DNA from 4 places in the Rhizobium sp. A22-96 genome. Region 4 is predicted to be linked to each of the others. Evidence: predicted binding sites of a transcription regulator. Region 4 holds the regulator's gene; each other region holds the start of a gene.
What was found. Region 4 encodes PhoB, which activates phosphate uptake and scavenging genes when phosphate is short. Its sites were predicted from a motif close to TGTCATNNANCTGTCAT; they were not measured.
Positions count from the first base shown of each region.

Region 1: the regulator PhoB is predicted to act here: its motif matches at 4,389-4,405, upstream of ACQZ6F_RS31865 (acid phosphatase).
Region 2: the regulator PhoB is predicted to act here: its motif matches at 1,910-1,926, upstream of ACQZ6F_RS01890 (DUF47 family protein).
Region 3: the regulator PhoB is predicted to act here: its motif matches at 3,162-3,178, upstream of ACQZ6F_RS17555 (esterase-like activity of phytase family protein).

Region 1 covers NZ_JBNWDQ010000010.1:31,075-38,855, reverse strand. The annotation lists gene ACQZ6F_RS31900 (AraC family transcriptional regulator) at 1-200, shown strand, start outside; gene ACQZ6F_RS31895 (glutathione S-transferase family protein) at 543-1,190, opposite strand; gene ACQZ6F_RS31890 (SRPBCC family protein) at 1,187-1,627, opposite strand; gene ACQZ6F_RS31885 (ArsR/SmtB family transcription factor) at 1,624-1,938, opposite strand; partial or broken gene ACQZ6F_RS31880 (lipoprotein-releasing system transmembrane subunit LolC) at 2,006-2,500, opposite strand; gene ACQZ6F_RS31875 (hypothetical protein) at 2,545-2,766, opposite strand; gene ACQZ6F_RS31870 (cytochrome-c peroxidase) at 3,055-4,320, opposite strand; gene ACQZ6F_RS31865 (acid phosphatase) at 4,552-6,096, shown strand; gene ACQZ6F_RS31860 (glycerophosphodiester phosphodiesterase family protein) at 6,292-7,674, shown strand.
Region 2 covers NZ_JBNWDQ010000001.1:425,281-433,061, reverse strand. The annotation lists gene ACQZ6F_RS01900 (methyl-accepting chemotaxis protein) at 1-125, shown strand, start outside; gene ACQZ6F_RS01895 (anion permease) at 245-1,249, opposite strand; gene ACQZ6F_RS01890 (DUF47 family protein) at 1,249-1,890, opposite strand; gene ACQZ6F_RS01885 (LLM class flavin-dependent oxidoreductase) at 2,001-3,089, opposite strand; gene ACQZ6F_RS01880 (ABC transporter permease subunit) at 3,146-3,997, opposite strand; gene ACQZ6F_RS01875 (taurine ABC transporter ATP-binding protein) at 3,994-4,782, opposite strand; gene tauA (taurine ABC transporter substrate-binding protein) at 4,839-5,846, opposite strand; gene ACQZ6F_RS01865 (oxidoreductase) at 6,110-6,949, opposite strand; gene ACQZ6F_RS01860 (AraC family transcriptional regulator) at 7,198-7,781, shown strand, end outside.
Region 3 covers NZ_JBNWDQ010000003.1:962,498-970,278, reverse strand. The annotation lists gene recG (ATP-dependent DNA helicase RecG) at 1-1,459, shown strand, start outside; gene ACQZ6F_RS17555 (esterase-like activity of phytase family protein) at 1,502-2,989, opposite strand; gene ACQZ6F_RS17550 (DUF502 domain-containing protein) at 3,228-3,929, opposite strand; gene glmS (glutamine--fructose-6-phosphate transaminase (isomerizing)) at 4,107-5,933, opposite strand; gene glmU (bifunctional UDP-N-acetylglucosamine diphosphorylase/glucosamine-1-phosphate N-acetyltransferase GlmU) at 6,049-7,410, opposite strand; gene ACQZ6F_RS17535 (FadR/GntR family transcriptional regulator) at 7,513-7,781, opposite strand, start outside.
Region 4 covers NZ_JBNWDQ010000005.1:416,516-424,296, forward strand. The annotation lists gene ACQZ6F_RS23575 (substrate-binding domain-containing protein) at 1-91, shown strand, start outside; gene pstC (phosphate ABC transporter permease subunit PstC) at 152-1,633, shown strand; gene pstA (phosphate ABC transporter permease PstA) at 1,630-2,964, shown strand; gene pstB (phosphate ABC transporter ATP-binding protein PstB) at 2,979-3,794, shown strand; gene phoU (phosphate signaling complex protein PhoU) at 3,846-4,559, shown strand; gene phoB (phosphate regulon transcriptional regulator PhoB) at 4,591-5,274, shown strand; gene ACQZ6F_RS23605 (GcrA family cell cycle regulator) at 5,469-6,002, opposite strand; gene ACQZ6F_RS23610 (aspartate aminotransferase family protein) at 6,429-7,628, shown strand; gene argF (ornithine carbamoyltransferase) at 7,702-7,781, shown strand, end outside.

The DNA.
Region 1 (7,781 bases), on a different contig from region 4:
TTCTGTCGGAAGCACGCCAGGAACTCGGGCGGCAATTACTGTCCAATCCGTCTACCGACATCGACGAGGTCGCGTGTCTTCTGGGGTATCAGGATCGCAGTTCCTTCTATCGCGCCTTTCGCGATTGGGAAGGGTTGACGCCGCTGCAATGGCGTGAGCTGAATGGACGGGACGCGTCACAATTCCAATTTCTGCATTGACGCAAATTGGGCGCTCGAAAGGGAAAGGCGGCTACCACCATCCTATTCGGTGATCTCGGCATAAATCATGAGGTCGAGGCCGACCAACGACGGGAGTTGTCATTTGGCACTTAAATCGTTGAATTCCACCGTTGAGGTGATCTGCAACCCTGCGTCCTCTAAAGGCCAGTTCCTAGCGGAAATCAACAGAGTAGGAGGGTTCCAATCCCTTCAAGAGCTGCCCCATAACTCGGGCTGAATAGTCATTGAACGCCGATCATGGGGCTTTGCAACTTTGGGCGATGTTCGTCGCCCCAGAAGCATGGACAACAGCAATCGATGAATTTCGCGGCAGCGCATGGTTCAAGCGGCGTCTGCTGCAGCGAAATGAGCCATCTGGTCGTCGTATGCTTTCACAAAGGCCGGTCTGGCCACCAGGCGTTTGACGTAACTGTGGCAAGCCGGATGGTTTTTGAGCCCGTCAAACCGCTCGATCTGTCGCATGACATCTGCCATCAGCAGGTCGGCCACAGAAAATCGGTCGCCGACCAGCCATTCGCGCCCGGCCAGCACCGTCTCCATTCGATCAAGTCTCGCCTTCAGGAAGTCGTCGACGAACCTGGCCTCGGGCGCTTCACCAGGAAAGCCCATGAACCGGAACAGCGCCCACGGCTGGCTCGGCAGATCGACCGAGTTGAGCGCGGCGATAACCCACTCCAAAACTTCGGCTCGCCCGCGAGGATCGGCGGGCATGAGCACCGGGCTTTTCTCGGCGAGGTGCAGCAGGATCGCGCCGCTTTCAAAAATAGTCAGGTCTCCGTCGGTCAGCCACGGGATCTGGCCGAACGGTTGTGCTGCAAAATGCTCAGGGCCACGGTCTCGAAACGGCGTGCTCTCCACCCGATAGGGTAACCCAGCCTCTTCCAGCGCCCATCTTACCCGCAGGTCGCGCACGAGGCCGCGCGGCAGTTCGGGAACCCAGTCGTATGTTGTCAGGATCAGCTCGGTCATTGATCAACTCCAAGGAAGACGGGAAGCTTGTCGAGAAGGCCAATCCAGCCGCTTTCATGACTTGTGCGGGCATCTTCGTCGGGCAGATGCTCATGGATGAGGGTCAGCACGGTTCCTGCGTCGTACGGTTCCAGCCGGAATGTCACCAGCGATTTCGGATCGGAGGTTCCGGGCAAATCCCAAGTGAAGACGAGCAGTTTCTCGGGAATGACGTCTTGATAGATTCCTGTCGGGTTGTGTTCGTCGTCGTTGAGCAGCCGGAACACGACGCTGAAGCGGCCACCCGGACGGACGTCGGCGACCACGCTAAGGGTCGGTCCCGCATCAGGCCCCCACCACTGCATCATTAACTCGGGCTGTGTAATGGCCGCCCAGACTTTTGCGGGGGTGGCCTTGATTCGACGCACGATCGTCACGCTCGGAAGGCGGTCAGTCATTTCGTATCATCCTCCTCTAAGAGCGTGGCGAGCCGATCAAGGCTAACGGTCCAGAAGCGCTCATAGCGATTGAGCCAGGCCATGGCTTCTTGCATCGGTGCGGCGGAGAGATTCACAGCGACGGTGCGGCCGGTCTTCGTCCGGGTGATCAATCCAGCATCGGACAGCACGTCCAAATGCTTGGTCATGCCGGGTAGCTTCAACGAAAATGATTGGGCGAGCTCGCTGACGGAAAGTCCCGGCCGATCCAGCAAACGCTGCAGGACGCCCCGCCGGGTTGGGTCGGACAGTGCCCAAAACGTACGGTCCATGGGTGATGTCTGATGCTTCGCCATGTAGCGAAGTATTTATCGTAGTGATGGTGATGTCAACCAGGAATTAAGGTTCTTCGCACCTCAACGCATCGATGGGGTCGGGTCTGGCTGCGCGCCAGGCCGGAAAGTGCGTGGCGAAGAAGGAGAGGACGAGCGCCATCGGGACGACTGATGCCGTTTCCGCGATGTCCATGCGCGCTGGCAATTGACCTAGGAAATAGATCCAGGAATTGAATATTGTCCTCCCCGATATCGACGAGAAGAACTGGCGGACCGATTCGATATTCATGCACACGAAGACGCCGATCGCCGCTCCGGTCATCAAGAAGATGCGCATGATCGCGCCGCTCGTCGCGCCCATCGTGCGCAGGATTGCTATGTCGGCGCTCTTGTCCTTGGCCAGCATGAACAATCCCGAAATGATATTGAGCTCGGCGATCAGCACGATCAGCGTCAGGATCATGAATATGACGTTGCGCTGAACCTGAAGGGTCGGGAAAAAGGTCTGGTTGCGTTGGTGCCAGTCGGTCATGAACACAGGCCGCATTGCCGCGTCCTCGAAAGCCGAAAGCGGTCCGTCGCCCTTTGTCGAGACGGCCTCGCTCATGCAGCGGCTCCCAGAGCGCCAACGACATTGTCGAGCGGCAAGGTGGGACGCTCACCGGTCTTGCGAGTCGCATGATTGTGATCTGGAGCGGCGGCAAGGTGTATCGTCACTGGAAAAAGCTGGTAGCCGAGCATTGCGGCGGGATCGGGTAGGCGACATTTGAAAGCCCCGTCCTTAGCCGGCACGGTGCCGGCAACAGCTCCAAAATCAAAGGTCAAGGTTCCCTCCGTGCCACGATGCATGGACGAAAATCGCTGCGTCTCGCCGCATGCCGATCGATGGTCGGAGTTCCCATCTTTTTGTAGAGCATCCCCCGGTTTGCGCCTTCAAACGCGGCCGCGTCCTAAGAGAGATGTCGATTGGAGGTTTAAGCAGTGGATGGCTTCATGTTGCCCGATCGCGCGAATGTCGTTTCATTCAACCGAGCACCTGATTGTTCAAGCCTTTGCGTGCGCAATGCTCGATGCCGGGCATGATCCTCCGCTTTGCCTCACTGCAGGATCAGGCTACCGAGCCGCTTGGGGATCCTGATCGGCGTCAGTCAGCGTCCCCAGAAAAGCAACGATGTCGTCGATCTCCGCATCCGTTACCCCAGGGTTGTCGTGTGGCTTCTTGCCGAACGGCGGGTCCTGATTGAGATTGTTCCAATAAGCTGCAGGCAGGTCGTCATATTGACGGACCGTGCCATCGGCATTGTGCGGATACCATCGGCCCGGGTCCGTGTCGCGTGTCACATAAAATGAGACGACATCGCGGAGCGAATGAAAATAGCCATTGTGGAAGAAACTGTGGCGGAGCGCGACGTTGCGAAGCGTCGGCGTGCGGAAGAGGCCGCAATATTCTGCGCGCCCTTTCAGGTCGGTTCTCTGTGGACCGCAGAGGCCGAGATCGAAATAGTTAGGGTCCTTGTTTGCGGGAATGTCTGGATTTCGCGGCACAGCTAGTCCAAGAAAGCCGAAATCGGAAAACTGCGGCGGCTCCCCGTCGTTGGCAGGTTCGCTCAAATGACAACTCGAACAGTTGCCCTTCGCGGGGTCTTCGAAGAGAGCTCGACCGTGCAACTCCTGAGCTGTCAAACTGCCCTTGCCAGCGAGGAAGGCGTCGTATCGGCTGGAATAAGGATAGAAATCGGGACCGCTTTGCTCGAAGGTCGCGAGTGCCTCGACGGCCGCGGCGAAAGCATCCTCGGTGTGATCGAAGACGTCAGCTCCGAATATCATCTTGAATTCTTCCGCATAGGGCGCGTTGCGCAAGCTCGCAACAACGTCTTTCGGGTCTTTGTTTGCCATCTCGAACGGCGAAAGCAAGGGGATCTTGGCCTGATCGTAACCGTGATCGACGCGACCATCCCATGTGAGGCCACCCGTCGGCCCATTGTCGACGCTTTCGTCGCCTTCATCCTCGGAATCGTAAAAGTGTTCCGTGAATGTCGGCACGGACTGCAGGTATCGAAGCGAAGGAACCGCGCGCAAGCCAGGCTGATCCATGTGCTCTCCTCCCAACTCCACCGGAGACGCCGAGGCCGGTCCGTAGGCGTGGTGCGGGTCATGACAGGAAGCGCAAGCCTGGAGGCCCGACGCCGAAAGAGATCGATCGGAGAACATCTTGCGGCCGACCTCCGTCAATGCCCTGGCTCTGGCAAAAGCTGCAGCTCGTGACATTGGCCCTGGATGAATGCCAACACCATCTCCGGCGGCGGTCTCATAGAGGGGCACGAGGACGAGTACAAGCGCTAGCACGCCGCCCGTCATCAGCGCACGGATTGGCCACATTTTATTGAGCGTCAATGTCGCATTTCCGTAAGATTTCAGAGCGGTCTGGATCATAATCGAGCGCGGGTGCAACAGAATGATGACGGAGAAATTCTAGAACCCTGTTACGATCTCCTGCCGTCACAAAAATGATAGGAGAGAAAGTTAGCGTGTCGCTTGCAAGCCTCTCGGCATCCGCTTGGACGGCTCCGCTCCTCTAGCCAATATCCCCTAGCCATGAGGTAATCCGCCGTGAAGAGGCTCAAACTACTCCATTTCTTTTATCTGGCCACCGCCGCAATCTTACCATCTGCTTACTCAACGGTGGTTCAAGCAGCCCCCGCCGGATACGACAAGATTGATACCGTAGTGGTGATCTACGCCGAGAACCGTAGCTTCGACAATCTTTATGGCAGTTTCCCTGGTGCCAATGGGCTTTCTAACGCAACAGCCAGTCAGGCGCGTCAGCTTGACCGCAATGGTCAGCCCCTTGCGGAATTGCCTCCGGCATGGGGTGGATTGACAGCGAAGGGGGTTACTCCGCCGATCACGGAGGCACAATCGGCGCATCTGGCGAATGCGACATTCGCGATCGATGACGCAAGCGGCTTCGCGCAGTCTTCATCGGTGATCACGCGCGATCTCTGGCATCGCTTCTATCAGGAGCAGATGCAGATCGATGGTGGCAAGAATGATAAGTTCGTCGCCTGGGCGGATTCCGGCGGCCTTGTCATGGGCCATTACGACGGTTCCAACCTGCCCATGTGGCAGATCGCAAAGAAATATGTTCTTGCCGACAATTTCTTCCAGGGAGCATTTGGCGGGTCATTTCTGAACCACTTCCAGTTGGCCTGCGCCTGCGTCCCTGTTTTCCCAGATGCCGACAAGAGCCCGGCAAAGCCGACCATCGCCAAGGTTGACGCCGATGGTGTTTCACTGACCGTGGTCGAGAACGCGCCCAAATCGGCTTTGGAGGGCGCGCCGAAATTTGTATCAGACGGTAATCTCACGCCCGACTTTCACGCCGTCAATACGATGCAACCGCCATATGAGCCGAGCGCCAATCCTCCCGTTGCTGGCGGCGATACGGCCTTTGCGGACCCCAGTCTGCCGACAACCTTGCCGCCGCAACACGACATCACGATCGGCGATCTTCTGACGCTGAAAGGTATTGATTGGGCATGGTATGCCGGAGCTTGGCAGGCGACCCTTGATGGGAAGAATGCGACGCCGGTGCCGAACTTCCAGTTCCATCACCAGCCATTCAACTATTTTGCCGCCTATGCACCCGGTACTCCGGCTCGCGCCCAGCATCTCAAGGACGGAGGCCTCGGCGGCACGGCCTTTATCAAGGACATCGATGACGGCAAACTTCCTGCGGTCACGTTCTACAAACCCCAGGGAAATCTGAACGAGCACAGCGGCTACGCCGATGTTTCAAGTGGCGACCAGCATCTTGCCGATATCGTTTCTCATCTCGAAAAGAGCCCGCAGTGGGGTCATATGTTGGTGATCGTCACTTACGACGAGAACGGCGGGTTCTGGGATCATGTCGCTCCTCCGAAGGCGGACCGTTGGGGTCCGGGCAACCGGATTCCCGCTTTTATCATTTCCCCCTTTGCGCGGACCGGGATGGTCGATCACACGCAATATGACACGACGTCCATCTTGCGCTTTATCACCGCTCGCTATGATTTGCCCGTCCTGCCGGGTCTGGTCGCCCGTGACAAGGCGCTGCGCAACAATGACGAGCCGCCCATGGGCGACATGAGTGCGGCGCTCGATTTGACGCGATAATCACGCAGGCCTCGGAAACTGTCCGAGGCCTGCCACCTTTCCGCGGCAGGAAGAGTCGTCTGACGGCCCTCAGAGGCTGGGCGATATGCTGGAACCCTCAGCGGGAGGCGTCATTCCGTCGTTACACAGCTATGTGATGCAAATAGCAGTGGCGCGGTTAAGCGCCTGGCCGTCAATGATTGAACGGGGATGATGATGAAACACGATACCAGAGCTGGTTGCCAGCTGGTCGGCGTCGCCATCTTGGCATTGTGCCTCGCCTTGCCGGTTCGCGCGCAGGACACTTCTGCATCGGCAAATGCCAAACCCTTCCTGACGCTCGATGGCAAGCAGCCGCTGGTGATAGGCCACCGTGGGCTTCCAGGCCTGATGCCGGAGGAAACATTGGCCTCCTATGATATGGCCGCCGCCCTCGGCACCGATGCCCTGGAGGAGGATATTCACCTCACCAAGGATTGCCTGCTGGTCGCACGCCATAATCCCTGGCTCAGCGACAACACGAATGTGGCGGAGGTCGCCAAGACCAATACTGATGTCGCTGTTCGCAAGCGCACGGTGCCCGGCGTCATGGTCAAGGTCAAATGGGCGCAGACACCGACAAGCGGTCCGGCCGAATATCTGACCGATCTCACCAATCCCTCTGATCCGAAATCGGTGCTGAAATCTTTGGTGGTTGACGGTGAAGATCACACCAATGACTGGTCGATCTCGGATTTCACCCTGGCCGAACTCAAGGCCTGGATCGCCGGCACTACCTACGACGCCGCAGCCGAGCGGCCGAAGGAGTTCAACGGCAAGTTCCCTATCCTGAGCTTGCAGGACATCATCGACATCGCCAAGGCCAAGACCAAGGAAACCGGCCGGACGATCTCCGTCTATCCGGAGACCAAGAATCCGACCTGGAACGATGCGCAGGCCATTGCGAATGGTTGCGGCGCGCCCGGCAGTCACCCGCTTGAAGATGCGATGATCAAAGCCATCGCCGAGAACGGATTGAACTCGAAGGAAGCGCCGATCTTCGTTCAGAGCTTCGAGCCCGGCAGCCTGAAGTATATGGTCAGCCATGGCCTGAAAACGAAGGTGGTGCAGCTTATCGACGGCGATGGCGTTGATTTCAAGACTGGCGCCGTCAGCTATGACGATATCACCAACAGCCGCCCCTTTGACTGGACCGTAGCAGGTGATCCGCGCTGGTTCGATGCGATGCTGACCCCTGCCGGACTTGCGGAGATCAAGACCTATGCCGATGGCATCGGGCCGTGGAAGCCGCAGATCATCCCGTACAAGATCACGGCATGGCCGGAGAAGAATGCCGACGGAACGCCCTTCAAGCCCTCATACTCGCTGTCGACGACACAAGCGCCCACCACGCTCATTGCGGATGCGCACAAGATCGGTCTGTTCGTGCATGTGTTCACCTTCCGCAACGAGAAGAAGTATCTGGCGGCGGACTACGGCGGTGATCCGCAACAGGAATTCTTGAAATTCTACCGGCTCGGTACAGACGGCGTCTTTACGGATTTTACGAATACCGGCGTGCTGGCCCGCCTTGCATATTTGCACGAACTCGGACGCTGAGGTCGCCGATTGCCGGCGTCCGAGCCAAGCCGCGTTTTCAAACGCCGCAGCGATAGGCGAGGTATTGCCCATGTCGCTTGATCTTTCGCATGGGCAATGGGCGCTGG
Region 2 (7,781 bases), on a different contig from region 4:
CGGCTGCCACGGAGCAATCAAGCCCTGCCGCTTCGCCCGCTCGTTCGTTGCGGGCGAGGATTGCCGGTGCCTTTGGAGGCTCCGGCGCATCGGCTGCCGCCGCATCCTCATGGGAAGAGTTTTGATCTCGCTCGGGCAATGCGCTCGCTGAATAATCGGCAGGCTTAAAGTCGGGAGATCGCGGTCATGTTGGCCGCGATCTTTCTTATTTTATTACAGTTGTTTAGAAAGCCATGCTCGCTGATTACCTGAAAAGCTGCATGCCCCAGTAGGAGAGCGCCGAGATGATGGCGGCGGCGGGCAGGGTGATGACCCAGGCAATGACAATATTGCCGGCGAGACCCCAGCGTACCGCCGATACGCGCCGCGCCGCGCCGACACCGATGATGGCGCCGGTGATCGTGTGCGTGGTGGAAACCGGAATGCCGAGCCATGTGGCCGCAAACAGCGTCAGCGCGCCGCCCGTCTCCGCGCAAAAACCTTGCATCGGATTGAGGCGGGTGATTTTCGAACCCATCGTGTGAACGATCCGCCAGCCGCCAAACAGCGTGCCGAGGGCCATGGCTGTCTGACAGGAAAGCACCACCCATAACGGAACATGGAAGGAGCCGCCGCTATATCCCTGTGAATACAAGAGAATTGCGATAATACCCATGGTCTTCTGCGCGTCGTTGCCGCCATGCCCCAACGAATAGAGCGACGCCGAAAAGAACTGCAATATGCGGAATGTTCTATCGACGGCGAAGGGTGTCTGGCGGACGAACAGCCATGTCACGATGAGGACCAGAAACAGCGCCAGCACAAATCCTATCAATGGCGACATGACGATTGCGCCGGCGGTCTTGAAGACGCCGAGCCAGACAATCGAGCTGACGCCGACTTTGGCGAGGCCAGCGCCGATCAGGCCACCGACCAGCGCATGCGACGAGCTGGAGGGTATGCCAAATATCCACGTGACGATGTTCCAGACAATCGCTCCGAGGAGCGCTGCGAAGATGAGGGAGGGGTCGACGATACTCGGATCGATGATGCCGGTACCAAGTGTCTCCGCCACATGCAGCCCGAAGAACAGGAAGGCGATGAAGTTGAAGAATGCGGCCCATAGCACCGCATATTGTGGCCTCAGGACACGGGTCGATACGATGGTGGCGATGGAGTTCGCCGCATCGTGAAGTCCGTTCAGAAAATCGAAGAACAAGGCGGTGGCGATGATCCCCACCAGCAGAGGAAAGGCGAGCGAGGCCTCCATCAGACGCTCTCGAGCACGATGCCGTTGATCTCGTTGGCGACGTCCTCGAAGCGATCGACGACTTTCTCCAACTCGCCATATATCTCGCTGCCGATTATATAAGCCATGGCGTTGGAGGCACCGTAATTGCGAAACAGGTCCTTCAGGCCCTGCTCGTGCAAGGCGTCTGCCTGGCCTTCCACCTTGACGATCTCTTCCGTGAGATTGCCGAGCTTGGTGACATTGGCGCCAATGCGATCTAGGAGCGGCACCGCCTCGGCGACGAGATAGGCGGCCTTGACGATGACGGCGCCCATCTGCTGCATGCCGGGATCGAAGCTTTTCTGTTCGAACAGGCGTATGGTTTTCACGGTCTTGTGCATCATGTCGATGGCGTCATCCATGGACATGATCAGGTCTTTGATGTCGCCCCGGTCGAATGGCGTGATGAAGCTTCTCCGCACCGCGAGCAGTACGTCGCGGGTGATATCGTCAGCCTGATTTTCAAGTTCGACGATCTCCCGGCATTTCGCATCGATATCCCGGCCGCCCAGCAGCTCGTTCAATGCTTCAGCCGCGCTGACGATCGTGCGCGAGTGCTGCGCGAAGAGATCGAAAAAACGATCCTCGCGCGGCATGAGTTTACGAAACCAGCCTAGCATCAAAGCTCCATGCATTCATTGTCATGAAACTGTCATAATTGACGAGGCACAGCTTGGAAAGCCGGGAGGTGTCGTTGTTCTGTGGGTATAGCTATCGTCGGCTTAACCGATCAGTCGCGTAAAAGGGGCAGGAGTTGGTCCCCTTGGCGTTTGATCTCGAGGAGGTAGGGAGTATCCGAAAGGACGAAATGCGTGATGCCCAGATCCCGGTATTTGCGTAGCGAGCGGGCAACATCTTCGGCGGAGCCCACCAGCCAGGTGGTGCCGGCACCGCCGCCGCCGTACTTGCCGGGTGCGGTGTAGAGATTGTCGTCAAGCACGTCTCCGCGTGCATTCAGATCCAGCAGCCGCCGCTGGCCGACAGCGATGGATTGCAGATGATCATTCCAGCCGGCGCCTTTGATCTTCGCCATTTCTGCAACCTTCGCCTCGGCGTCGGCCCATGCCTGTTCGGTGGTGTCACGCACCAGCGTGGTAATCCGCAATCCGAATTCCAGCGGCGGAAGATCGCGATCGAGCGTTTTGCTCAATGACTTCAGGTGCTCGATCCGCTGCCGGACGCCGTCAAGCGGCTCGCCCCAGAAAAGCTGGACATCCGCCTCAGTGGCGGAAACCCGCTCGGCTGCTTCCGAAGCGCCGCCGAAATAGAGTTTCGGATGCCGGCGCTCGCCGTTCTGTCGTATCCGTGGCGCCACGGTAGAATCGGTAACGCCGAAATGCTCGCCCTCATAGGTGACGTTTTCTTCGGTCCACAGCCGGCGAACCAGGCGCATGAATTCCTTGGTGCGGGCGTAGCGATGCGCCTGGTCGCCCTCGCTGTCGCCATAGGCCGAGAGATTGTCTTTGCCCGATACGATATTGACGCGCACGCGGCCGCCGCTCAGGTGATCCAAAGTGGCGGCTGCAGATGCGAAGTGTGCAGGGCGCCAATAGCCGGGGCGAATGGCGATCAATGGTTCGAAGCTTGTCGTGCGGACGGTAAGAGCGGCGGCGACGGTGAATGTATCGGGCCGGCCCCAGCCGGTGCCGATCAAGGCTCCCTTCCAGCCGTGATCCTCCAAGGTCTTTGCATGGCTGGTCAGCGTTTCCAGGCTGTTGTGGTTTTCGACGGCAGAATCACCACGGTGACCGGATTTGACGTCGTTGGGAATATACCAAAGAAACTCGCTGCTGCTCATGTCCAGGGGCCTGTAATGCATTGAATAGGAAATTCCCGCCGAATGCGGGCGTGATCGATACGCTTGCTATCGAGGCTTCACAGTTTGCCTTTCCATGGAACGAGAATGGCCTCGAGAATGCGGATTGCCGCCGTGAAGGCGAAGGCGCAGATTGCTATGATTCCAATACCGACGAAGACGACGTCGGTTGCGAGGAATTGCGATGCCGACATAATCATGAAGCCGATACCTCGGGTCGAGGCAATCAGCTCGGCGGCGACCAATGTACCCCAGCCGATGCCGAAGGCGATGCGGACACCGGTCAGGATCTCCGGCAAGGCCGAGGGCAGCACGATAGAGATGAAAAGCTGCAGCCGGTTCGCTCCAAGTGAACGGGCGGCGTTGACACGCTCGAGCGGAAGCGATCGTACACCGGCCTGGGCCGAGAGGCAGATTGGCGCGAACATGGCCAACACCAGGAGGGTGATTTTCGAGGTCTCGCCAATGCCAAGCCAGATGATCATCAGCGGCAGATAGGACAGCGGAGGCAAAGGCCAATAGAACTCGATCGGCGTGTCGAGAATTCCCTTCGCCCAGCGATTGAGGCCCATCAGCAACCCGACGGGAATGCCGATGACAATCGCGATCGTCGCAGCGGTGATGATGCGGATCACGCTTGCGAGGATGTGTTCGGACAGCGACGCGCCCGCATAGCCATCGCGGTAGACGACGCCGATCTGCGTCAATACTTCATCAGGTCTTGGCAGAAAAAGGTGGGATACCAGACCGAGCTTCGCGACCAGCCACCAGAGCGCAAGACAGAGTATTGCGGTGATGACGCTAATGGCAATTGTGGGCTTCCCGCCGACGCCGAAGCTCGGCATGCCGACGAGCTTCGGCCCCGCCTCGCGGGAGACGACGATCGGGCGTGCCTGGGTAATATCACTCATGCCGCGCTCCTGAAATCGTCTGCCTTGTGGAGGATGGTGCGAATTTCTTCCCGCAGATTGGTGAACTCGGGAGAGGCTACGATCGACTTGCTATCGCCGCTGGCGGCAAAACGATGCACGAAATCAAGCTCGAAACGGGCGACGACGCGGCCCGGTCGCGGCGACATGACCAGCACCTCGGTGCCGAGAAACAGCGCTTCCTCGATCGAGTGGGTTATGAAGAAAATGCGTTTGTTGGTTCGCGCCCAGACCGAGATCAGCATCTCCTGCATCTGCTCGCGCGTCAGGCTGTCGAGCGCGCCGAAAGGCTCGTCCATCAGCAGTATGTCGGGATCGGTGGCAAGAGCGCGGGCAATGCCGACGCGCTGACGCATGCCGCCGGACAGTTCATAGGTCATCGAACCGGCAAAGTCGGCCAGGCCCACCAGCCGCAATAGTTCGAGGGCGCGGTCCCGCCGTTCCCGGCGACCCAGCCCAGCGAACTGCAGACCGAGGGCAACGTTGTCGACGACTGATTTCCACGGCAGCAGTGAATCCTTCTGGAAGACGACACCGCGGTCAGCGCCGGGGCCGGACACAGGTCGGCCATCGAGCGTGATCGTTCCCTCGGAAAGCGGCAGGAAGCCGGCGATCGCGTTCAGCAGTGTGGACTTGCCGCAGCCCGATGCTCCCAGCGCCACGACGATACCGCGCTCGGGAATGTTGAACGAAACGCGATCGAGCGCGTGAACGGTGCTGCCGTCGCGCGCTGCAAAAAATACACTGGCATGATCGACTTGAAGCATGACGTCTCTCAGAAATTCGACACCGGAGCAGCGGTGGCTGCTCCGGTGTTGGGGGATCAGTTGCTGGCGCTGACGAGCGCGTCGGGTGTGACAAAGGCGCTGTAGCTTGGCAGGACTTCGGAGACTTTGCCCTGGCCCTTCAGGAAGGTCGCTGTGTCCTTCAGAATCTTCGCGGCGCCGGACTGCTCACCACCGCCGAGCCAGGCAGCGGAGGCCTGAACGTCGGGTGTCAGGAGGGTCAGGTTCTTGAGCGCTGCGGCCTGCTGATCCGCGGTGCCACCGAGAAGCTTGGCAAGGGCCTTGGTGTTGTCGCTATCTGGTCCCCATGCCGCCTTGTCGGCTGCGAAGGAGGCGTAGTACTTGTTGATCACCGAAGCGAAGGCCTTCAGGAACTGCGGGTCACTTGCGGCGAATTTCGAGGTCGCGACCCAGGCGGAAAAGGTCGGCGCGCCCTTGTCGGCGACATCCTTGGAAGTCACGAGCACCTTGCCGCCCTTCTTGAGTTCGGTCAGCGCCGGATCCCAGACGAAGCCGCCGTCAATGTCACCGCGATTGTAGCTGGCGACGATTTCAGGCTGCGGGATGGCGAAGACCTGCACGTCCTTTTCGGTCAGGCCGAGAGACTTGATGAGCGCGAGCAGCTGGTAATGGTCGGTGGAGACCGGTGCTGCCGCAAGCTTCTTGCCCTTGAGATCGGCAAGCGTGTTGATGCCCGAGCCGTTGCGCACCACAAGCGCTTCATCGATGCCCGAGATCGACGACAGATAGAAGGCCTTGACCTCGAGACCCCGCGATGCGGCGGCCGCAAACGGGCTTGAGCCGACATAACCGATCTGGACGTCGCCAGAGGCGATGGCTGCAAAGATCTCCGCGCCGGAGTTGAACTTGCGGAAATCGATCTCGTATCCGGTTGCCTTGGCGAAATCGCCGTTGGCGATACCGACGGAGGATGGCAGCGCGTCCGTCTGATAGCCGACGACGACTTTCTTGTCGGCGGCAGAGGCTGCCGTCGAAATGCTGGCGAGACCGACGACGGCCGCAGCGATCAGAGTCTTGAGGTTCATGTTTGTCCCTTTGGCCGGATCATGTTGTCCGGCGGCTTCCTGAGTTCGATGGCTTGAACCTAGAGAAGAAGGGTGCAAGAGCGATAGAAATAACAAACTATTTTTATAGACTATAAGCGGAATTGTTTGTCTAAAATGGCTAAGGCTGCAGCGTTGGCATCTTGCCGGAAGCAAAAATGGCGCGGCGCAAGCCAGTAGAAATCGAGGGAGACAGGAGCGGCCGGCTCCCTTGAAAGCCGGCCACTCCATGATGGTTTGCGATACTAGTCCTGGGGAAAGTCGGTGCTGAGGGTAACGTCCTTCCAGGCTTCGAAGTTCTTCTGAAGGGCTGCCAGGCGCGACTCGGCAAGCCGGTAGGCGTCGGAGCCAAGCAGCAGCCGCAGCGGCGGTTCGGCTGAATCGACGGCCTTGATGATCGCGGCGACGCCGCGGGCAGGGTCGCCACGCTGCTTGCCGGAATATTCATGGGCGGCCTTTCGGCGTGCGCCTGCCGTTTCGGCATAATCGTCGATAATCGTCTTGGACTCGACCATTGACCGGCCGGCCCAATCCGTCCGGAACCCGCCGGGCTCGACGATGGTCACCTTGATCCCAAGGGGAGCGACCTCCTGCGACAGCGATTCCGAGAAGCCCTCAACGGCAAACTTGCTGGCATGATAGTAGCCAGTGGCCGGGAAGGCCATCAGGCCGCCGATAGACGACACATTGATGATGTGACCGGCGCGCCTGGCCCGCATGCCCGCCAACACGCGCCTTGTGACCGCATATAGTCCGAAGACGTTTGTCTCGAACTGGCGCCGGATTTCAGCATCCTCGCCCTCTTCAATGGCAGAGAAGTAGCCATAGCCGGCATTGTTGACGAGCACGTCGATGCGCCCAAAGTGAGCTTCGGCGTCGGAGACTGCCTTCTCGATTGCCGCCCCGCTCGTAACATTCAGCGGAAGTGTGATGGCCCGGCCTGGATGCTTGCTCGCAAGCTCGTCAAGGCTTTCGGGCCGCCGTGCGGTTAGCACAGCGCTGTCGCCGCGGTCGAGGACCTGCTTGGCGAGTTCGTGGCCGAGTCCTGTGGAGCAGCCGGTGATGAACCAAATCTTTTCGGACATCGTGCAATACCTTTCCTATTTCGAACATGTTGCCAATCGTCGGTGCAGGGCCAGGTGATGCAGACATCCGCCTGCGGAGCACTTGACCTGCCAACCCTTGATCAGCACACGCAACGGAATTTGGTCGCTTTGGCGTCTTTAAACTACGGCGATCATGCCAATATTTTGCACGATCCTACCAAGGTTGGTGGGGAGGGACTTTTCAGGGCTTCGGCGTCGTGTCAGGTTCGTTTCAAAGGATATGCATCATGAAACAACTTCTGGACACCATGTGCGACGTCGTCGAGCGCCACGCCCATGTGCCGCGCTACCCGACCGTCGTTCCCGGCCTGACGCTCTATCAGATGAGCACGAGCGTTCATCCCATACATGCGCTGTACAATCCGCGTGTTTGCATCATCTTGCGGGGTGGCAAGACGGTCAGCCTCGGCGAGGAGCCCTTCTACGCTGATCCATCGACTTTTCTTCTTGTCACTGCCGATCTGCCCGTCGCTTCCCGTGTGTTCAGTGCCGACGACGGGCGCTCCCATCTGGCGCTTACGATGGACCTGGATCGCGCGCTGCTGGCCGAGGTCCTGCAGTGCCTCCCGACGCGTCAGGTGTCAGCCAGCCCATTGGCGGGTGTCATCGCCGCACCGCTGGAGAGCGCATTGCTCGAGCCGTTTGCAAGGCTCATGTCCCTGCTTGATCACCCAGACGAAATCGATTTTCTCAGACCGTTGATTGTCCAGGAAATCCATTATCGTCTTGCTCGAAGCGGACTTGGCGACGTCCTTGCGCTGTTCGCCTTCGCCGGCTCCCATCTTTGGCAAATCAGCAAGGCAACAAGCTG
Region 3 (7,781 bases), on a different contig from region 4:
GGCCGATATCGATCCGCAGACGCCGGCGCGCCGCCGGCTTGCTTACGACGAATTCCTGGCCGGGCAGCTCTCGCTGTCTCTCGTGCGCCAGCGGCTGCGCAAGGTCGCCGGCAAGCCTGTGCATGCCACCGGAGAAATCAGCAGCAAGATATTGGAATCCCTGCCCTTCTCGATGACCAACAGCCAGCGTGAAGCGGTGGCGGATATTCTCAAGGATATGGCCGGCACGGAGCGTATGCTGCGGCTGCTGCAGGGCGATGTCGGGGCCGGCAAGACGCTGGTGGCCCTGATGGCGATTGCCGCTGCGATCGAAAGCGGCGGTCAGGCGGTGTTGATGGCGCCGACCGAAATCCTTGCACGGCAGCATCATGCGACGATCTCAAAATTCGCAGCAAATGCAAATCTTTCGGTGGAAGTTCTCACAGGTAGGACGAAGGGTCGTGAGCGAGACGTCATTCTCGAGCGCATCGCCTCTGGCGAAGCGCAGATCATCATCGGCACGCATGCGCTGTTCCAGGACAGTGTCGCCTATGCCAACCTCGTGCTGGCCGTTGTCGACGAGCAGCATCGCTTCGGCGTCCACCAGCGCCTGCGCCTGACTGCGAAAGGCATCTCGCCGCATATGCTCGTCATGACCGCGACGCCCATTCCGCGAACCCTCGTGCTGGCCGCCTTCGGCGATATGGACGTTTCCAAGCTCACCGAGAAGCCGGCCGGGCGCAAGCCGATCCAGACGATCACCATCCCGAATGAGCGAACCGGCGAGATCGTCGCGAGACTCAAAAGCGCGCTATCGGAAGGCAAGAAAGCCTATTGGATATGCCCACTTGTGGAAGAATCTGAAGAATCCGATTTAATGTCTGTCGAGGAGCGTCACGCGACATTGACGAGCGCGTTAGGGCCCGGCATCGGTCTCATCCACGGCCGGATGAGCGGCCCTGAAAAAGACGCCGTCATGATGGCCTTCAAGAATGGTGAGATACGGCTGCTCGTGGCAACAACCGTCGTCGAAGTCGGCGTCGACGTTCCCGATGCCACGATCATGGTCATAGAACATGCGGAGCGTTTCGGTCTGGCGCAGCTCCATCAGCTGCGCGGTCGCGTCGGACGCGGAGACGAGGCCTCCACCTGCATCCTGCTCTACAAGGGGCCGCTTGGTGAAACCGGACATGCCCGGCTCTCGATCATGCGCGACACCGAGGATGGCTTCCGTATCGCCGAGGAGGATCTGAAGCTGCGCGGTGAAGGCGAGCTTCTGGGCACGCGCCAGTCCGGCACGCCAGGCTTTCGCATCGCCAGCCTAGAAGCTCATGCCGATCTTCTGGAAATCGCCCGCAAGGATGCCGCCTATATCATCGAGCGCGATCCGGAACTGACCGGAGAGCGCGGCATGGCGATACGCACCTTGCTCTATCTTTTCCGCCGAGATGAGGCGATCCGTTTCCTCCGAGCCGGATGACTGGATGGACGCGGTCAACGCGCCCATCCTCCTTCAAAAGGCTTACTTGCCAGCAAGACCGGGAATGGTCACCTGGAACACCTGGAACATGGTGTCGACATCGGCGCCGCTATCATCCTTGTAGGCGGCTCCAACCTGGAAACCGTCCTGGGTGATGAAGTCGTTGTCGTTGGCGACGAACAGGAAGTAATCGTCCGGCAGCTTCGGGTCCTGAACGCTGGCAAGCGACATCGCTTCCCACTTCTCCGAAAGATTGCTGCGATCGTTCGGAGCACCGTTGTGCAGGCCGAAACGTGCGAGATCGGCGCTATCGTTGATGTCGATGAACTGGTTGACGGCCGCCGGCTTTACCGTGGGGTCGAGAACGCCCTTGGGGGCGACCGATGTGCCGGTATCGAACTTGCTGCCGGCAATGTCAGTGGCGGCGGAGACGTCGACAATGTCGATGCTACGGTAGAGGGACTTGTCGCCCTTCTGGCCATAACCATTGCCGCTGTCACGCGCCAGCATCAGGAAGCTCGTCGACGAAAGCGCCACGATCTCGCTCTGGGCCGCAACGACCGTCTTGCCCTTCTCATTGGTGAAAACCGGCAATGGCACGACATATTCATGCACCAGTTTCAGATGAGCGACATCGGAAGCGTCATAGACAAGCGCGCGCGTGTTCTGCCGCGTCGAGCTGGAATCGCCGCCATCCTGGCGGGTCGCCGACTGCAGTACAGCGATCAGGAACTTGCCGTCCGGGGTGAGAGACATGCCCTCGAAGCCCTGGTTGTTCTGACGTCCGCTGGTCGGATCCTTGGGATCAGGCGCAGCTTCGCCGGGGCCTGGATTGTTCGACGAGAAGTTCACGGCGCCATTGCGCATCGGCAGGAATGCATCCGGCGGTGTCGTGGCAGACAGCATCCGGCCATCCGCCGAGAAGCGATAGATATAGGGGCCGTATTCATCGCTGATGAACATCGTGCCGTCGGGCAGACGGGCAATCGCTTCATTGTCCAGCGAGATCTTGCCATTCGGCGCTTCGGGCAACAACGGCATACCGCCTTCAGGATGGCGGGTGCCATTGGCCGGATCGAGACCGGTCGCCTCTACGCCCTTATCATCCTTCAGGAGAAAGGTGTCTGCGAGCTTGGCGTCTACGCCCGATTGTTCCTTGCCGGCCGGCGGCGTTGCACCGGGAGCAACCGGCGTCAGCAGGATATCGATCGTGTTGAGGCGTGCGCGATAATCGGTGGTGCCTGCAACATTGTAGCCGCGATCCGGCAGCAGCCAGAGCGAGCCCTTGTAGGTGCCGTCGGCATTGCGGGTCCAGCTCTTGGTGTCGATAGACATTCCAGAGCCCGAGCCGAAGGTCTCGCCGAACTTGTCGCGCTGGTTGGCCGGAATGCGGCCGATGGCGACCCGGCCCTTGTTGACGAGCGTCAGGCCCTGAACGGCTACCGAAGTATCGGCAAGTGCTGCGACCGGCGCAGCGAAAACAAATGTGGCAAGCGCCGCCGACAGCAGCGGCAGGCTCTTCGAACGCATATATTTCAAGGCAATATCCTCCTGATGAAAACCCTTGCGGAGACAGCGGCATCATCCTCGGCCTGGTCCAGAGCCTTGCGTCGAAGAGCAATCGCCCGGCGCCCAAGCCCCGAGCATTCAATGATGAGATACATCAGATTGCCTGTCCCCATCGACGATCTAAGGTGTCAACATGATAGGCGCATGACAATTCGCGCTGCGCGCGAAGATCGTCAACGAGCTGCACGAATGGCCGTTTCTAAGTCAGAGACTTCATCGGAACCGGCGCGCGCAAGCCCTTCGCGGCAACAAGCTCCTCCTTGTATTCCGGCGAGACCAGGCCGCCGGAAATCAAAAGTTTCGCGCCGTCCTCAGGCCCCATGTCGAGCACCGTAATCTTTTCGCGCGGAACGAAAACCAGGAAGCCTGCTGTCGGCACCGGTGTCGGCGGCAGGAACACTGCGACCATATCGTGACCCATGGCATTAAATTTCGAGGCAATCTCGCCCTTGGCATCCGTCGAAATGAACACCATGGACCAGAGGCCAGGGCTTGGATATTCGATCAAACCGACCTTTTTGAAAGAAGTGCCCTGCTCTTTCAGCACCGTCTCGAAGATCTGCTTGACGCTCTTGTAGATGCTTCGCACGAGCGGCACGCGATTGACGATCGACTCGCCAAAACGAACGATGCTTTGCCCGATCAGGTTCTTGGCCAGGAAACCGACGATGGTGATGAAGATCATCGCGATCACCAGGCCGGTGCCTGGGACAGCGAAGTTCAGATAGCTCTCAGGATCGTACCGCGCGGGAATATAGGGGCGGACCCAGCTGTCTGCCCAATGGACGACGGACCACGTAAGCCAGATCGTAATGGCGATCGGAGCGCAGATGATGAGGCCGGCCAGGAAGTTGTTTCTGATCCGCGTCGTCACGGACATCTTGATGAGTTTCTCAGTCATGTGCCGTTCGAAAACTCCATTCCGCCGCCTACCGCTATCAGGCAAATCCTCCCCCACCTCTCCTCAAGGAAAAGTGCCAGAAATCGATGTGGCATACAACCCGGCAGTCATCCCGCCGCGTCGAACGGAGCTTCCTCTCACGACGACGTGACCACCGGGCGCAAATGGAGCGAGGCCCTACTCCACCGTCACCGATTTGGCGAGGTTGCGCGGCTGATCCACATCCGTGCCCATGAAGACGGCGGTATGATAGGCAAGTAACTGAATCGGCAGCGAGAAGATGATCGGCGCGATGATCTCGTCAACGACAGGCAGAGTAATCGTCGCCATCGTCGGCAGTGTCGATGCAGCGGCACCTGTTTCATCGGTGATGAAGATGATTCGTCCGCCGCGTGCCGCCACTTCCTGCATGTTGGAAACCGTCTTGTCGAAGAAGCGGTCGTGCGGAGCGATGACGATGACGGGCATATTCTCGTCGATCAGCGCAATCGGCCCATGCTTGAGCTCGCCGGCGGCATAGCCTTCGGCATGAATATACGAGATTTCCTTCAGCTTCAGCGCCCCCTCCATAGCGAGCGGGAAGCTGGTGCCACGGCCGAGATAAAGCACATCCTTGTATTTCGAAATGTCGCGCGAGAGGCTTTCCATCTGTGGCTGAATGATATTGAGCACCTGCGCCATGATGCGCGGCATCTCGACGAGGTGACGCACCATTTCCTTTTCGTCCGCAGGACTGATGGTGCCGCGGGCGACCCCCGCCCCAATCGCCAGGGAGGCTAGAACGGCAAGCTGGCAGGTGAAGGCCTTGGTCGAGGCAACGCCGATCTCGGGGCCGGCCATAATCGGGAACACGGCATCGGATTCGCGAGCGATCGTCGATTCCTTGACATTGACGACCGCACCGATCTTCAAGCCATTGTCCCTGCAATAGCGCAGAGAAGCCAACGTGTCGGCCGTCTCGCCGGATTGCGAGATGAAGAGCGCCGCCTGCGAGGAAGACAAGGGCATTTCGCGATAGCGGAACTCAGAGGCAACATCGATTTCGACTGGAAGCCGGGCATAACGCTCGAACCAGTATTTGCCGATCAGACCGGCGAGATAGGCCGTGCCGCAAGCGGAGATCGCCAGGCCGGAAACCTTGCCGAAGTCGATTGCCGATACGCTTGGGCGCACCTGATGGCTGGCGAAATCCACATAATGGCTGAGCGCATGCGAGATAACCTCCGGCTGCTCGTAGATTTCCTTTTCCATGAAGTGGCGGTGGTTGCCCTTGTCGACCACATAGGCGGTCGCCTGCGAGATCTGGCGAGGCCTGCTCACTTCCTTGCCATTGAAATCGATAATGATCGCACCGCCATGGGTGACGATCGCGCAGTCACCATCGACGAGGTAGGTGATCTCATTCGTGAAGGGAGCGAGCGCAATCGCATCCGAGCCAAGGAACATCTCATCCTTGCCGTATCCGACGGCAAGCGGCGGCCCGGAACGAGCGGCCATCAGCGTGCCGGGATCGTTTTCAAACATCACGGCCAACGCATAAGCGCCGGTGACGCGGTTCAACATCTTCAGCATGGCAGCGCGGGGCTCGAGGCCATCGCGGATGTAGTTCGCCAACAGATGCGCCACCACTTCGGTATCTGTCTGCGAGGCGAATACCCTGCCCTCTGCCTTCAACTCCTCGCGCAACTCGGAGAAATTTTCGATGATGCCATTGTGCACGACGGCGACGCCGTCGACAAAATGCGGATGGGCGTTGGTTTCATTGGGAACGCCGTGGGTTGCCCAGCGCGTATGAGCGATGCCAGTCGTACCGGGTAGCGGATTTGCCTCCAGGTGCTTTTCCAGATTGAAAAGCTTTCCCTCCGCGCGGCGGCGATCCATCGCGCCTTCATGGATGGTCGCAACACCAGCCGAATCGTAGCCGCGGTATTCGAGGCGCCGCAGCGCATCCACCAGGCGGTCCGCCACCGGCTTCGTTCCGACGATCCCAACAATACCGCACATACAACTCTCCGTCTGGCCTCAGTTACGAGGGCAAGTCCTAATCATTCCTGCAATTTTCTCAATTGCCGCAACGGTCACTTTCGATTTCGGACCGTTACGCGTGACGCCCAGGGGTTTAGTGGCCACCCTTCTTCGCTGCTTTGATGGCAAGGGCTCGCTCACGCAGAGCCTTGGCGCGTTCCGGCTTGATCTCCTGACGCGCACGCCCGAAGGCCAGTGCATTATCCGGGACGTCCTCGGTGATGACACTGCCGGAAGCGACATAGGCGCCATCGCCGATATGCAGGGGCGCCACGAGCGAGGAGTTGGAGCCGATGAAGGCGTTCGCGCCGATATGGGTCTGGTACTTGTTGACCCCATCATAGTTGCAGGTGATCGTACCAGCGCCGATATTGCTGCCAGCGCCGATGGTCGCATCGCCGATATAGGTCAGGTGATTGACCTTGGCGCCCTCGCCGATCTTGCCGTTCTTCACCTCGCAGAAGTTGCCGACCTTTGAACCACTGGCGAGATCGGCGCCGGGACGCAACCGCGCGAACGGCCCGACCGTCGCGCCGGCGCTGACATGGGCACCCTCGACATGCGAGAACGAGTGAACGATCGCGCTGCCTTCGATGACGGCGCCGGGGCCGAAGACCACGTTCGGCTCGATCAGCGCGTCCTGACCGATGACGGTGTCATAGGAGAGAAACACCGTCTCGGGCGCGATCATGGTGACACCCGACAGCATTAGCTCGTGGCGCCGCCGCTCCTGCCAAAGGCGCTCGATGAAGGCGAGTTCGGCGCGATTGTTGCACCCGGTCATCTCAACCTCCGGCGCATCGACGGCCACGGCTCGGCCGCCGAGCGACCGGGCGATCTCGACCAGGTCCGTGAGGTAATATTCGCCCTTGGCATTGCTGTTGCCGATGCGATCGAGCAGATCCAGCGCCTTGCGGCCGTTGATCGCCATCAGGCCGCTGTTGCACCAGGTAACCGCCAGCTCGGCATCCGTCGCATCCTTGGCTTCGCGGATCGCGATGAGTTCACCGTCCTTGACCAGCAGCCGGCCGTAGGCATTCGGGCTGTCGGTGTGAAAACCGATGACGACGATGTCATTGCCCTCAGCGAGGCCCTGACGCGCAGCACGCAGCGGGACATCGGTCAGCAACGGCACGTCTCCGTAGGCAACGATGATGTCGTCATAGCCTCGTGCAATCGCCTCGCGCGCTGCGAGCACGGCATGGCCGGTGCCGAGGCGCTCTTTCTGCAGATAGGATTCAACCGTAATTCCGCCGATCGATGCAGCCGCGCTGACTTCATCGGCATTGCGCCCGACGACGAGCGCTGCCGCCGAAATATCGGTCCTGGTGATTGCCTCCATTACGTGGGCGATCATGGGCCGCCCGGCGATCGGGTGCAGCACCTTCGAGATCGATGATTTCATGCGGGTGCTGTCGCCGGCGGCGAGGATGATGGCGAGGCAGGTGCGTTCCATTGCAGGCTCCGAGGTGTACGATCAGGCAGTGCCCGTTGTCGGGCACAGTTCCCTCATAGCAACTAGTCGAGTGGCGAACTACGGCGAAATTAGCGGCGGCCCTCAAGCCTCGGCAAGAGCCGCAAAAGCTTCAAGGACATGTTGACGCCCGTCGACGATGACGAACTCCATAGCCTTGTGAGCAGCAACGGTATCCCGCGCCGCAATGGCTTCGACGATTGCCATGTGCGTGTCCGCTATATTGCCGAAGCCCGTGGTGGAACTCGGCGCGCTCATGCGGAACATGCCGACCAACGCGGCCTCGATCAGGCCGCCAAGCGAGCGCATGAAAGGGTTTTGCGATGCCTCGGTGATGGCCAGATGGAAATGCA
Region 4 (7,781 bases):
CAGCCCGCTGGCGGAATATGGCCTTGTGCCTGCTCCGGATAGCGAGCGCGATCAGATCCGCAAGGACTTCGCCAACGGGAAGATCATGTAAGTGCATTGAGACTGCGTCGGTGCGGGTTGCATCCGCACCGGCGTTCGCCGGGGAATGGGAATGAGCGTATCGCTGCTGTTGTTAAGCCTGTCGGTCATCGGCGCCCTTGCCTTCGTGCTTGGGCGGGTGAGAGCGGCTGCGCTGTCGGACGGCAGATCCTCGTCGATGCATTCCCGGCTTGGCTATCATGGCGCCTATGCCGCGATCTGGGCGGTCCTGCCGGCTCTGGCGCTCATCTGCGTCTGGCTGATCGTCAGCCCGATCGTGATTGATCGGCTGGTGATCAAGTCGTTTCCGGAGGAGGTGAAGAGCCTCCCGGCGGCAGAGCTCAATCTCAGCTACGGCATGGTGCGCAGCATCGCCCACGGCATGCGCCTTCTCGATGATCAGGAGCTCGCCGCCGTCGACGGTGGCTCGGCCGACCTGCAATTGCTTCTGGCGCAGAAGGGCGTGCCGCTCGCGGTTCGCCCGACGGGCTATATGATCGACGCCGCCAACAAGTATAACGGCATGCGCGAGGTCAGCCGGACAGTGATGTCCGCATCGGCGATCCTGCTGTCATTGCTTTGTGCAATCCATGGTCTGCGCGCCATCGCCTTGCGCTTTCGCGCCCGCAACCGCGTCGAGCAGGTCATTCTCGGCGCCCTGATCGTCGCATCCTCCATCGCGGTGCTGACGACGGTTGGCATTGTCGTTTCGATGTTGTCGGAAGCGGCCCGTTTCTTCAGCATGGTGCCCGCCAGCGAATTCTTTTTCGGCACGGTCTGGGATCCGCGCTTTACCGGTGCCGGCTCACAGACATCGGGCACCTTCGGCCTGATCCCGTTGCTGGCCGGCACGATCTATATCGGCTTGGTCGCCATGCTGTTTGCCGTGCCCATCGGATTGTTCGCCGCAATCTACATGGCGGAATATGCATCGACCCGTGTGCGCTCCATTGCCAAACCCATGCTGGAAGTGCTGGCCGGCATTCCCACCATCGTCTACGGCTTTTTTGCCCTCGTCACGGTCGGACCTTTCCTCAGGGACATCTCGGCCGAGATCAATGGTCTGATGACGGGAAGCTATCGAAGCTTCATCGAGGCGCAGAGCGTGTTGACCGCCGGCTTCGTCATGGGGGTCATGCTGATCCCTTACGTCTCCTCGCTGTCGGACGATATCATCATGGCCGTGCCGCGCTCGCTGCGTGACGGTTCGCTCGGTCTGGGCGCCACGCGATCCGAGACGGTGAAACGCGTCCTGTTGCCTGCGGCACTTCCGGGCATCGTCGGTGCGCTGCTGATGACGGCATCACGGGCGGTTGGCGAAACGATGATCGTCGTGCTGGCGGCAGGCGTTGCCGCCCGCATGCAGCTCGATCCCTTCGAGCCCATGACGACGGTGACAGTGAAGATCGTCAATCAGCTGACCGGCGACCTGGAGTTCACCTCGCCGCAGACCCTGGTCGCCTTCGCGCTCGGCATAACGCTGTTCTGCCTGACCCTCTGCCTGAACGTCTACGCGCTCTACATCGTCCGCCGCTACAGGGAGCAGTACGAATGAGCGGCGTCGTATCCTCCTCGTCACAAAATATCCCGCGTGGACTGGCGCCCGGCGCGCCTGTGCGACGCGATATCGGCATCAAGCGCCGTTATGCCGCCGAACGCCGCTTTCGTGCCTATGGCCTCGCTGCTGTCGTCTTCGGCCTCGTCTTCCTTTTGGCGCTTGTGTCGACCGTGGTTCGAAACGGCTATACGGCCTTCGTGCAGACGTCGATCACCTTGCCGATCGAGTTCACCGAGAAGGTCATCGACCCCACGGGCAAGCGCGCCAGCGACCCGAAGGTGCTGATGGTCGCCAACTATCCGGTCCTGATCCGCGATGCCCTGGTAAAAGCGCTTGATATCGACCCATCCAACCGGGCGCTCGTGCGCGAGGCAACCGCCATGGTGTCGGATGGCGCCAGGATCGTGCTGCGCGACAAGGTTACCGCCAATCCGTCGATCGTAGGAACGACGCAAAACCTCACCGTCCTCGCGAGCGCCAACATCGATTCCGCCAACAAGGGACAGATCGATCTGACGGTTGATGAGAAGGATCGCAAGGTGTCGGACCGGCAGCTCGGCTGGATGAAGCAGCTGACGGCGAGCGGCGCTCTGCACGAAGCCTTCAACAGCGGCCTGTTTGTGTCGGGCAACTCAAGCCGCCCTGAGGCTGCCGGTCTCGGCGTCGCACTGATCGGCTCGCTCTATCTGATGCTGACCGTGCTGGTTCTGGCGCTTCCCGTTGGCGTCGCTGCGTCGATCTATCTGGAGGAATTCGCGCCGAAGAACCGGCTGACGGACCTCATTGAGGTCAACATCAACAATCTGGCGGCCGTGCCCTCGATCGTTTACGGATTGCTCGGGCTTTCGGTCTTCATCAACATGATGGGCCTGCCGCGCTCGGCCTCGCTGGTTGGCGGCCTAGTGCTGAGCCTGATGACGTTGCCGATGATCATCATCGCCACACGTTCGGCATTGCGAGCGGTGCCGCCCTCGATCCGCAGCGCTGCGCTTGGCCTCGGTGCCTCGCGCATGCAGATGGTCTTCCATCACGTCCTGCCGCTCGCCATGCCCGGCATATTGACGGGCACCATCCTCGGACTGGCGCATGCACTCGGCGAGACGGCGCCGCTGCTCCTGATCGGCATGGTCGCCTTCGTTGCCAACTACCCGGCATCGCCGCTCGATCCTTCGACGGCGCTGCCGGTGCAGATCTACATGTGGGCGAGTGAAGCCGAACGGGCGTTCGTCGAACGAACCTCCGGGGCGATCATCGTCCTGCTCTTCTTCCTCGTTGCGATGAATATCGGCGTGATCCTGCTGCGCCGCCGCTTCGAACGGCGCTGGTAGGGGAGGGCGATCCAATGAACATGATGACGGAAGCCGCAAGTGAAAGAGCATTGGCCAGGAAGATGACGACGATCCCCTACAAGATGATCGGCCAGGACGTGTCCGTCTTCTACGGCGACAAGCGTGCGCTCTTCGACGTCAACCTGAACATCCGCGCCAATACGGTTACGGCGTTGATCGGTCCTTCGGGCTGCGGCAAATCCACCTTCCTGCGTTGCCTCAATCGCATGAACGATACGATCGAGACCTGCCGCGTCACCGGCAAGATCACGCTCGACGATCAGGATGTCTACGACAACAACATTGATGTTGTGGAGCTGCGCGCGCGGGTCGGCATGGTCTTCCAGAAGCCCAATCCGTTCCCGAAGTCGATCTATGAGAACGTAGCCTATGGCCCCCGCATCCATGGTCTGCATCGCTCGAAAGCCGATCTCGAGCATATCGTCGAAACCAGCCTGCAGAAGGCCGGTCTGTGGGGTGAGGTGAAGGATCGGCTGCATGATGCCGGCACGAGCCTCTCGGGCGGTCAGCAGCAGCGCCTGTGCATCGCCCGTGCCGTCGCGGTCAGCCCGGAGGTCATTCTGATGGACGAGCCCTGTTCGGCGCTCGATCCCATTGCCACCGCCAAGGTCGAGGATCTGATCCACGAGCTGCGCGAAAACTTCACCATCGTCATCGTCACGCATTCCATGCAGCAGGCAGCCCGCGTGTCGCAACGTACCGCAATGTTTCATCTCGGCCATCTGGTCGAGGAGAACGATACCGATAAGATGTTCACCAATCCCGACGATTTCCGCACGCAGGATTACATCATGGGCCGTTTTGGTTGATGATGCCGTGCGCGCGGCTCCTTTCACACAGTTCACCTTGAGGATAGAAAAATGGTCTCCACTCACATTCTCTCTGCCTATGACGAAGACCTGAAGTTCCTGACGCGCCGTATTGCGGAAATGGGCGGCCTGGCCGAGCAAATGGTCAGCGACAGCGTTCGGGCGCTGGTCCAGAGCGACACTGGTCTTGCGCAGAAGGTCATCTCCGACGACGTAATCCTCGATCATGCCGAGCGCGAAGTCGGCGACAAGGCCATCGTCACCATCGCCCGTCGTCAGCCGATGGCTGCCGACCTGCGCGAGATCATGGGTTCGATCCGTATCGCTTCCGATCTGGAGCGCGTCGGCGACCTCGGCAAGAACACCGCCAAGCGCGTCATCGCCGTGCAGGGTACGGGCGTTCCGCGTCGCCTGGCTCGTGGCATCGAGCACCTTTCCGAATTGGCGCTGAGCCAGCTCAAGGAAGTCCTCGACGTCTACGCCACCCGCTCGCCGGACAAGGCCGTGTCGATCCGCGAACGCGACGAGGAAATCGACGCGATGTACACCTCGCTCTTCCGCGAGATGCTGACCTACATGATGGAAGATCCGCGCAACATCACCACCTGCACGCATCTTCTCTTCTGCGCCAAGAACATCGAGCGCATCGGCGACCATGCCACCAACATCGCCGAGACGATCTATTACATGGCGACGGGTGCTCAGCCCGAAGGCGAGCGCCCGAAGGACGATACCGCCAATACCGTCGGCGCAGTGACGGAATAATCCGAAAGCGAAGAAAGGAGACCATAGGCGCATGGTTCCGAGAGTTGCTGTTGTAGAAGACGAGGAAGCGCTCAGCGTTCTGCTGCGCTACAATCTCGAGGCCGAAGGCTTCGAGGTCGACACGATCCTCAGAGGCGATGAAGCCGAGTTGCGTCTCCAGGAGCGCATTCCCGATCTTCTGATCCTCGACTGGATGCTCCCCGGTGTATCCGGCATCGAGCTCTGCCGCCGGCTGCGCATGCGGCCGGAGACGGAGCGCCTGCCGATCATCATGCTGACGGCCCGCGGCGAGGAAAGCGAGCGCGTGCGCGGTCTTTCCACTGGCGCGGACGATTACGTCGTCAAGCCGTTCTCGACACCCGAGCTGATGGCTCGCGTCAAGGCGATGCTGCGGCGCGCCCGTCCGGAGGTTCTCTCCACGGTGTTGCGTTGTGGCGATATCGAGCTGGACCGCGAGACGCACCGCGTTCACCGCAAGAGCCGCGAAGTGCGGCTGGGACCGACCGAATTCCGTCTTCTGGAATTCCTGATGTCCTCGCCGGGCCGCGTCTTCTCGCGTTCGCAACTGCTCGACGGCGTGTGGGGGCATGATATCTATGTCGACGAACGCACGGTCGACGTGCATGTCGGTCGCCTGCGCAAGGCGCTCAACTTCTCCAATATGCAGGATGTCATCCGCACCGTTCGCGGCGCGGGCTACTCCATGGAGGCCTGAGCGGGAATACCCGATCAGGCACTCAACATTACAGCGCCACGCGTCTTTCAAGACGCGTTAAGGTCGCTGTAACATCTTAGAATTCTGCATAATTTTCCCTTAAATCGGTTCCGATTTAAGAAATTATGCAGTCGCGGCGGAAACAGAAAACGGGCCCCAAAGGGCCCGTTTCTTTATCTCAGTGATGAAGTGTCTCAGCCGCGCGGCTGAGCTGGCCTGCGCCGTTCATGCACCGGCTGGTAGGCCAGGCGCTGATGGTAGGTGCAGTAGGGCGATGAATCCGGGCTCTCGTTGCCGCAGAAGTGGAAATCGTCCTTCAGGGGATCGCCGACCGGCCACTTGCAGGTGCGCTCCGTCAGTTCCGTCAGGCCGAGACGCCGGGAGATCGGAACGACCACATTGGCGGCCGGACGATACTGGATCTCGTTGACCGTATCGATCTCGATCTCTTCCTTCAACATGGTTGCGCCCTGCTGGCGGGTAACCGTGCGGGTTGCGACGCGCGCCTGATAGTTCGAAGCCCGCGGTGCCGTGGCGTTGCGCTTCGGCGTGCGAGCTGCCGCCGTCGTGCCGCCGGCCTTCGCTCGACCGGGAAGGTTCAAGCGATGCACCTTGCCGATAACGGCGTTACGGCTGACGCCACCGAGCTGTGCCGCGATCTGGCTGGCGCTCAACCCTTCGGACCATAGCTTTTTCAGCTTCTCGACGCGTTCGTCTGTCCAATTCATGCCCTGTCTCCGCTGTCGCGTTTCCGATGGCAGAATCCCTCACCATTGCCTCGCATGGGGATCGAGGCACGAAACGCTCTAAAATTGTGGTGACTAGTTCCGCCGCATGCAGTCTAGCAATTGGTTTTTAACCTAGTGTGAGGCAGACTCCGTGACAAGAGTCGCGGGAATCTTGAGGAATCGATTTCGAGGTTTTCCCCAACTTGCTGTCCGGGCGTGGCATTTCTGCAATATGCGGCACCGAACGTATCCCTTTTGCGCGCAAGCACTTTCTCGCACCTGCTAAAGCGCCAGTTTTGTTGACATCGCGGTGCAAAACAACAATAGTGACCGGGCCGCCGCAAGGCGGCATTTTTGATTTTTTCGGACCCCTTTCGTAAAAACGAAGCGATTGGTCCTTAAAGTTGTGATCGAGGAGATATGGCCATGGCCGAGACCGCGCCGCTTTATGATACCTACATGCGAGCTCCGCTGCGGTTCGAGCGAGGCGAAGGCGTATGGTTGATCACTGAAAGCGGTGAACGCTATCTCGATTTTGCAGCCGGCGTGGCGGTCAATTCGCTCGGTCATGCTCATCCCCATCTTGTCGCCGAGCTGAAGGCGCAGGCTGACAAGGTTTGGCATCTGTCCAACCTCTACGAGGTGCCTGGTCAGGAAAAGCTGTCGAAGCGGCTGACGGAAGCCACTTTCGCCGACAAGGTGTTCTTTACGAATTCGGGTGCCGAAGCGTTGGAATGCGCCATCAAGACGGCGCGGCGCTATCAGTTCGCCAAGGGGCATCCTGAGAAGTTTCATATCATCACCTTCGAAGGTGCCTTCCATGGCCGTACCATCGCGACGATCGCGGCCGGCGGCCAGGAAAAGTATATCGAAGGCTTCGGTCCGAAGGCTCCCGGCTTCGATCAGGTACCGTTCGGTGATCTCGATGCCGTGCGCGCAGCCATTACCGAGGCGACGGGCGCTATCCTGATAGAGCCGGTGCAGGGCGAGGGTGGTATCCGCCCGGCGACCAATGAATTCCTGCGTGGTCTCCGCCAGATCTGCGACGAGCACGGCCTGCTGCTGGTTCTCGACGAGGTGCAGTCCGGCGTTGGTCGTACCGGCAAGCTCTTTGCCCACGAATGGGCTGGTATCAAGCCCGATATCATGGCGGTCGCAAAGGGTATCGGCGGCGGCTTTCCGCTCGGCGCATGCCTGGCAACGGCCGAAGCGGCTTCCGGCATGAAGGCCGGCACGCACGGATCGACCTATGGCGGCAATCCGCTGGCCATGGCAGTCGGCAATGCGGTGCTTGATATCGTGCTGGCCGATGGTTTCCTGGAACATGTGCGCGATATCGCACTGGTCTTCCGCCAGGGCCTCGCCTCGCTCAAGGATCGCTTCCCGGATATCATCGAGGATATTCGTGGCGAAGGCCTCATGCTTGGCATCAAGGCGGCTATCCCGCAGGCGGACCTCTTGCAGGCGATCCGCGCCGAACATCTGCTTGGTGTCCCGGCTGGCGATAATGTCATCCGTCTGTTGCCGCCGCTGATCGTCACCGCCGAGGAAGCGCGCGAAGGCCTTGCCCGTATCGAGCGCGCCGCAGAGCGCGCGCGCGCCGTTCGCGTCAAGAAATCGGCTTGAATTCAGCGCCCGCAGTCGGGGCGTTCGTGCCCCACGCGGGCGTTATTGTTTTTTCTGGAGTACAGGTAAGGACATGGCTTCTCCGAAACACTTTCTCGACCTCTCGGCCGTAGCAGCCGCCGATCTGCGCAACATCATCGATGATGCGATCGT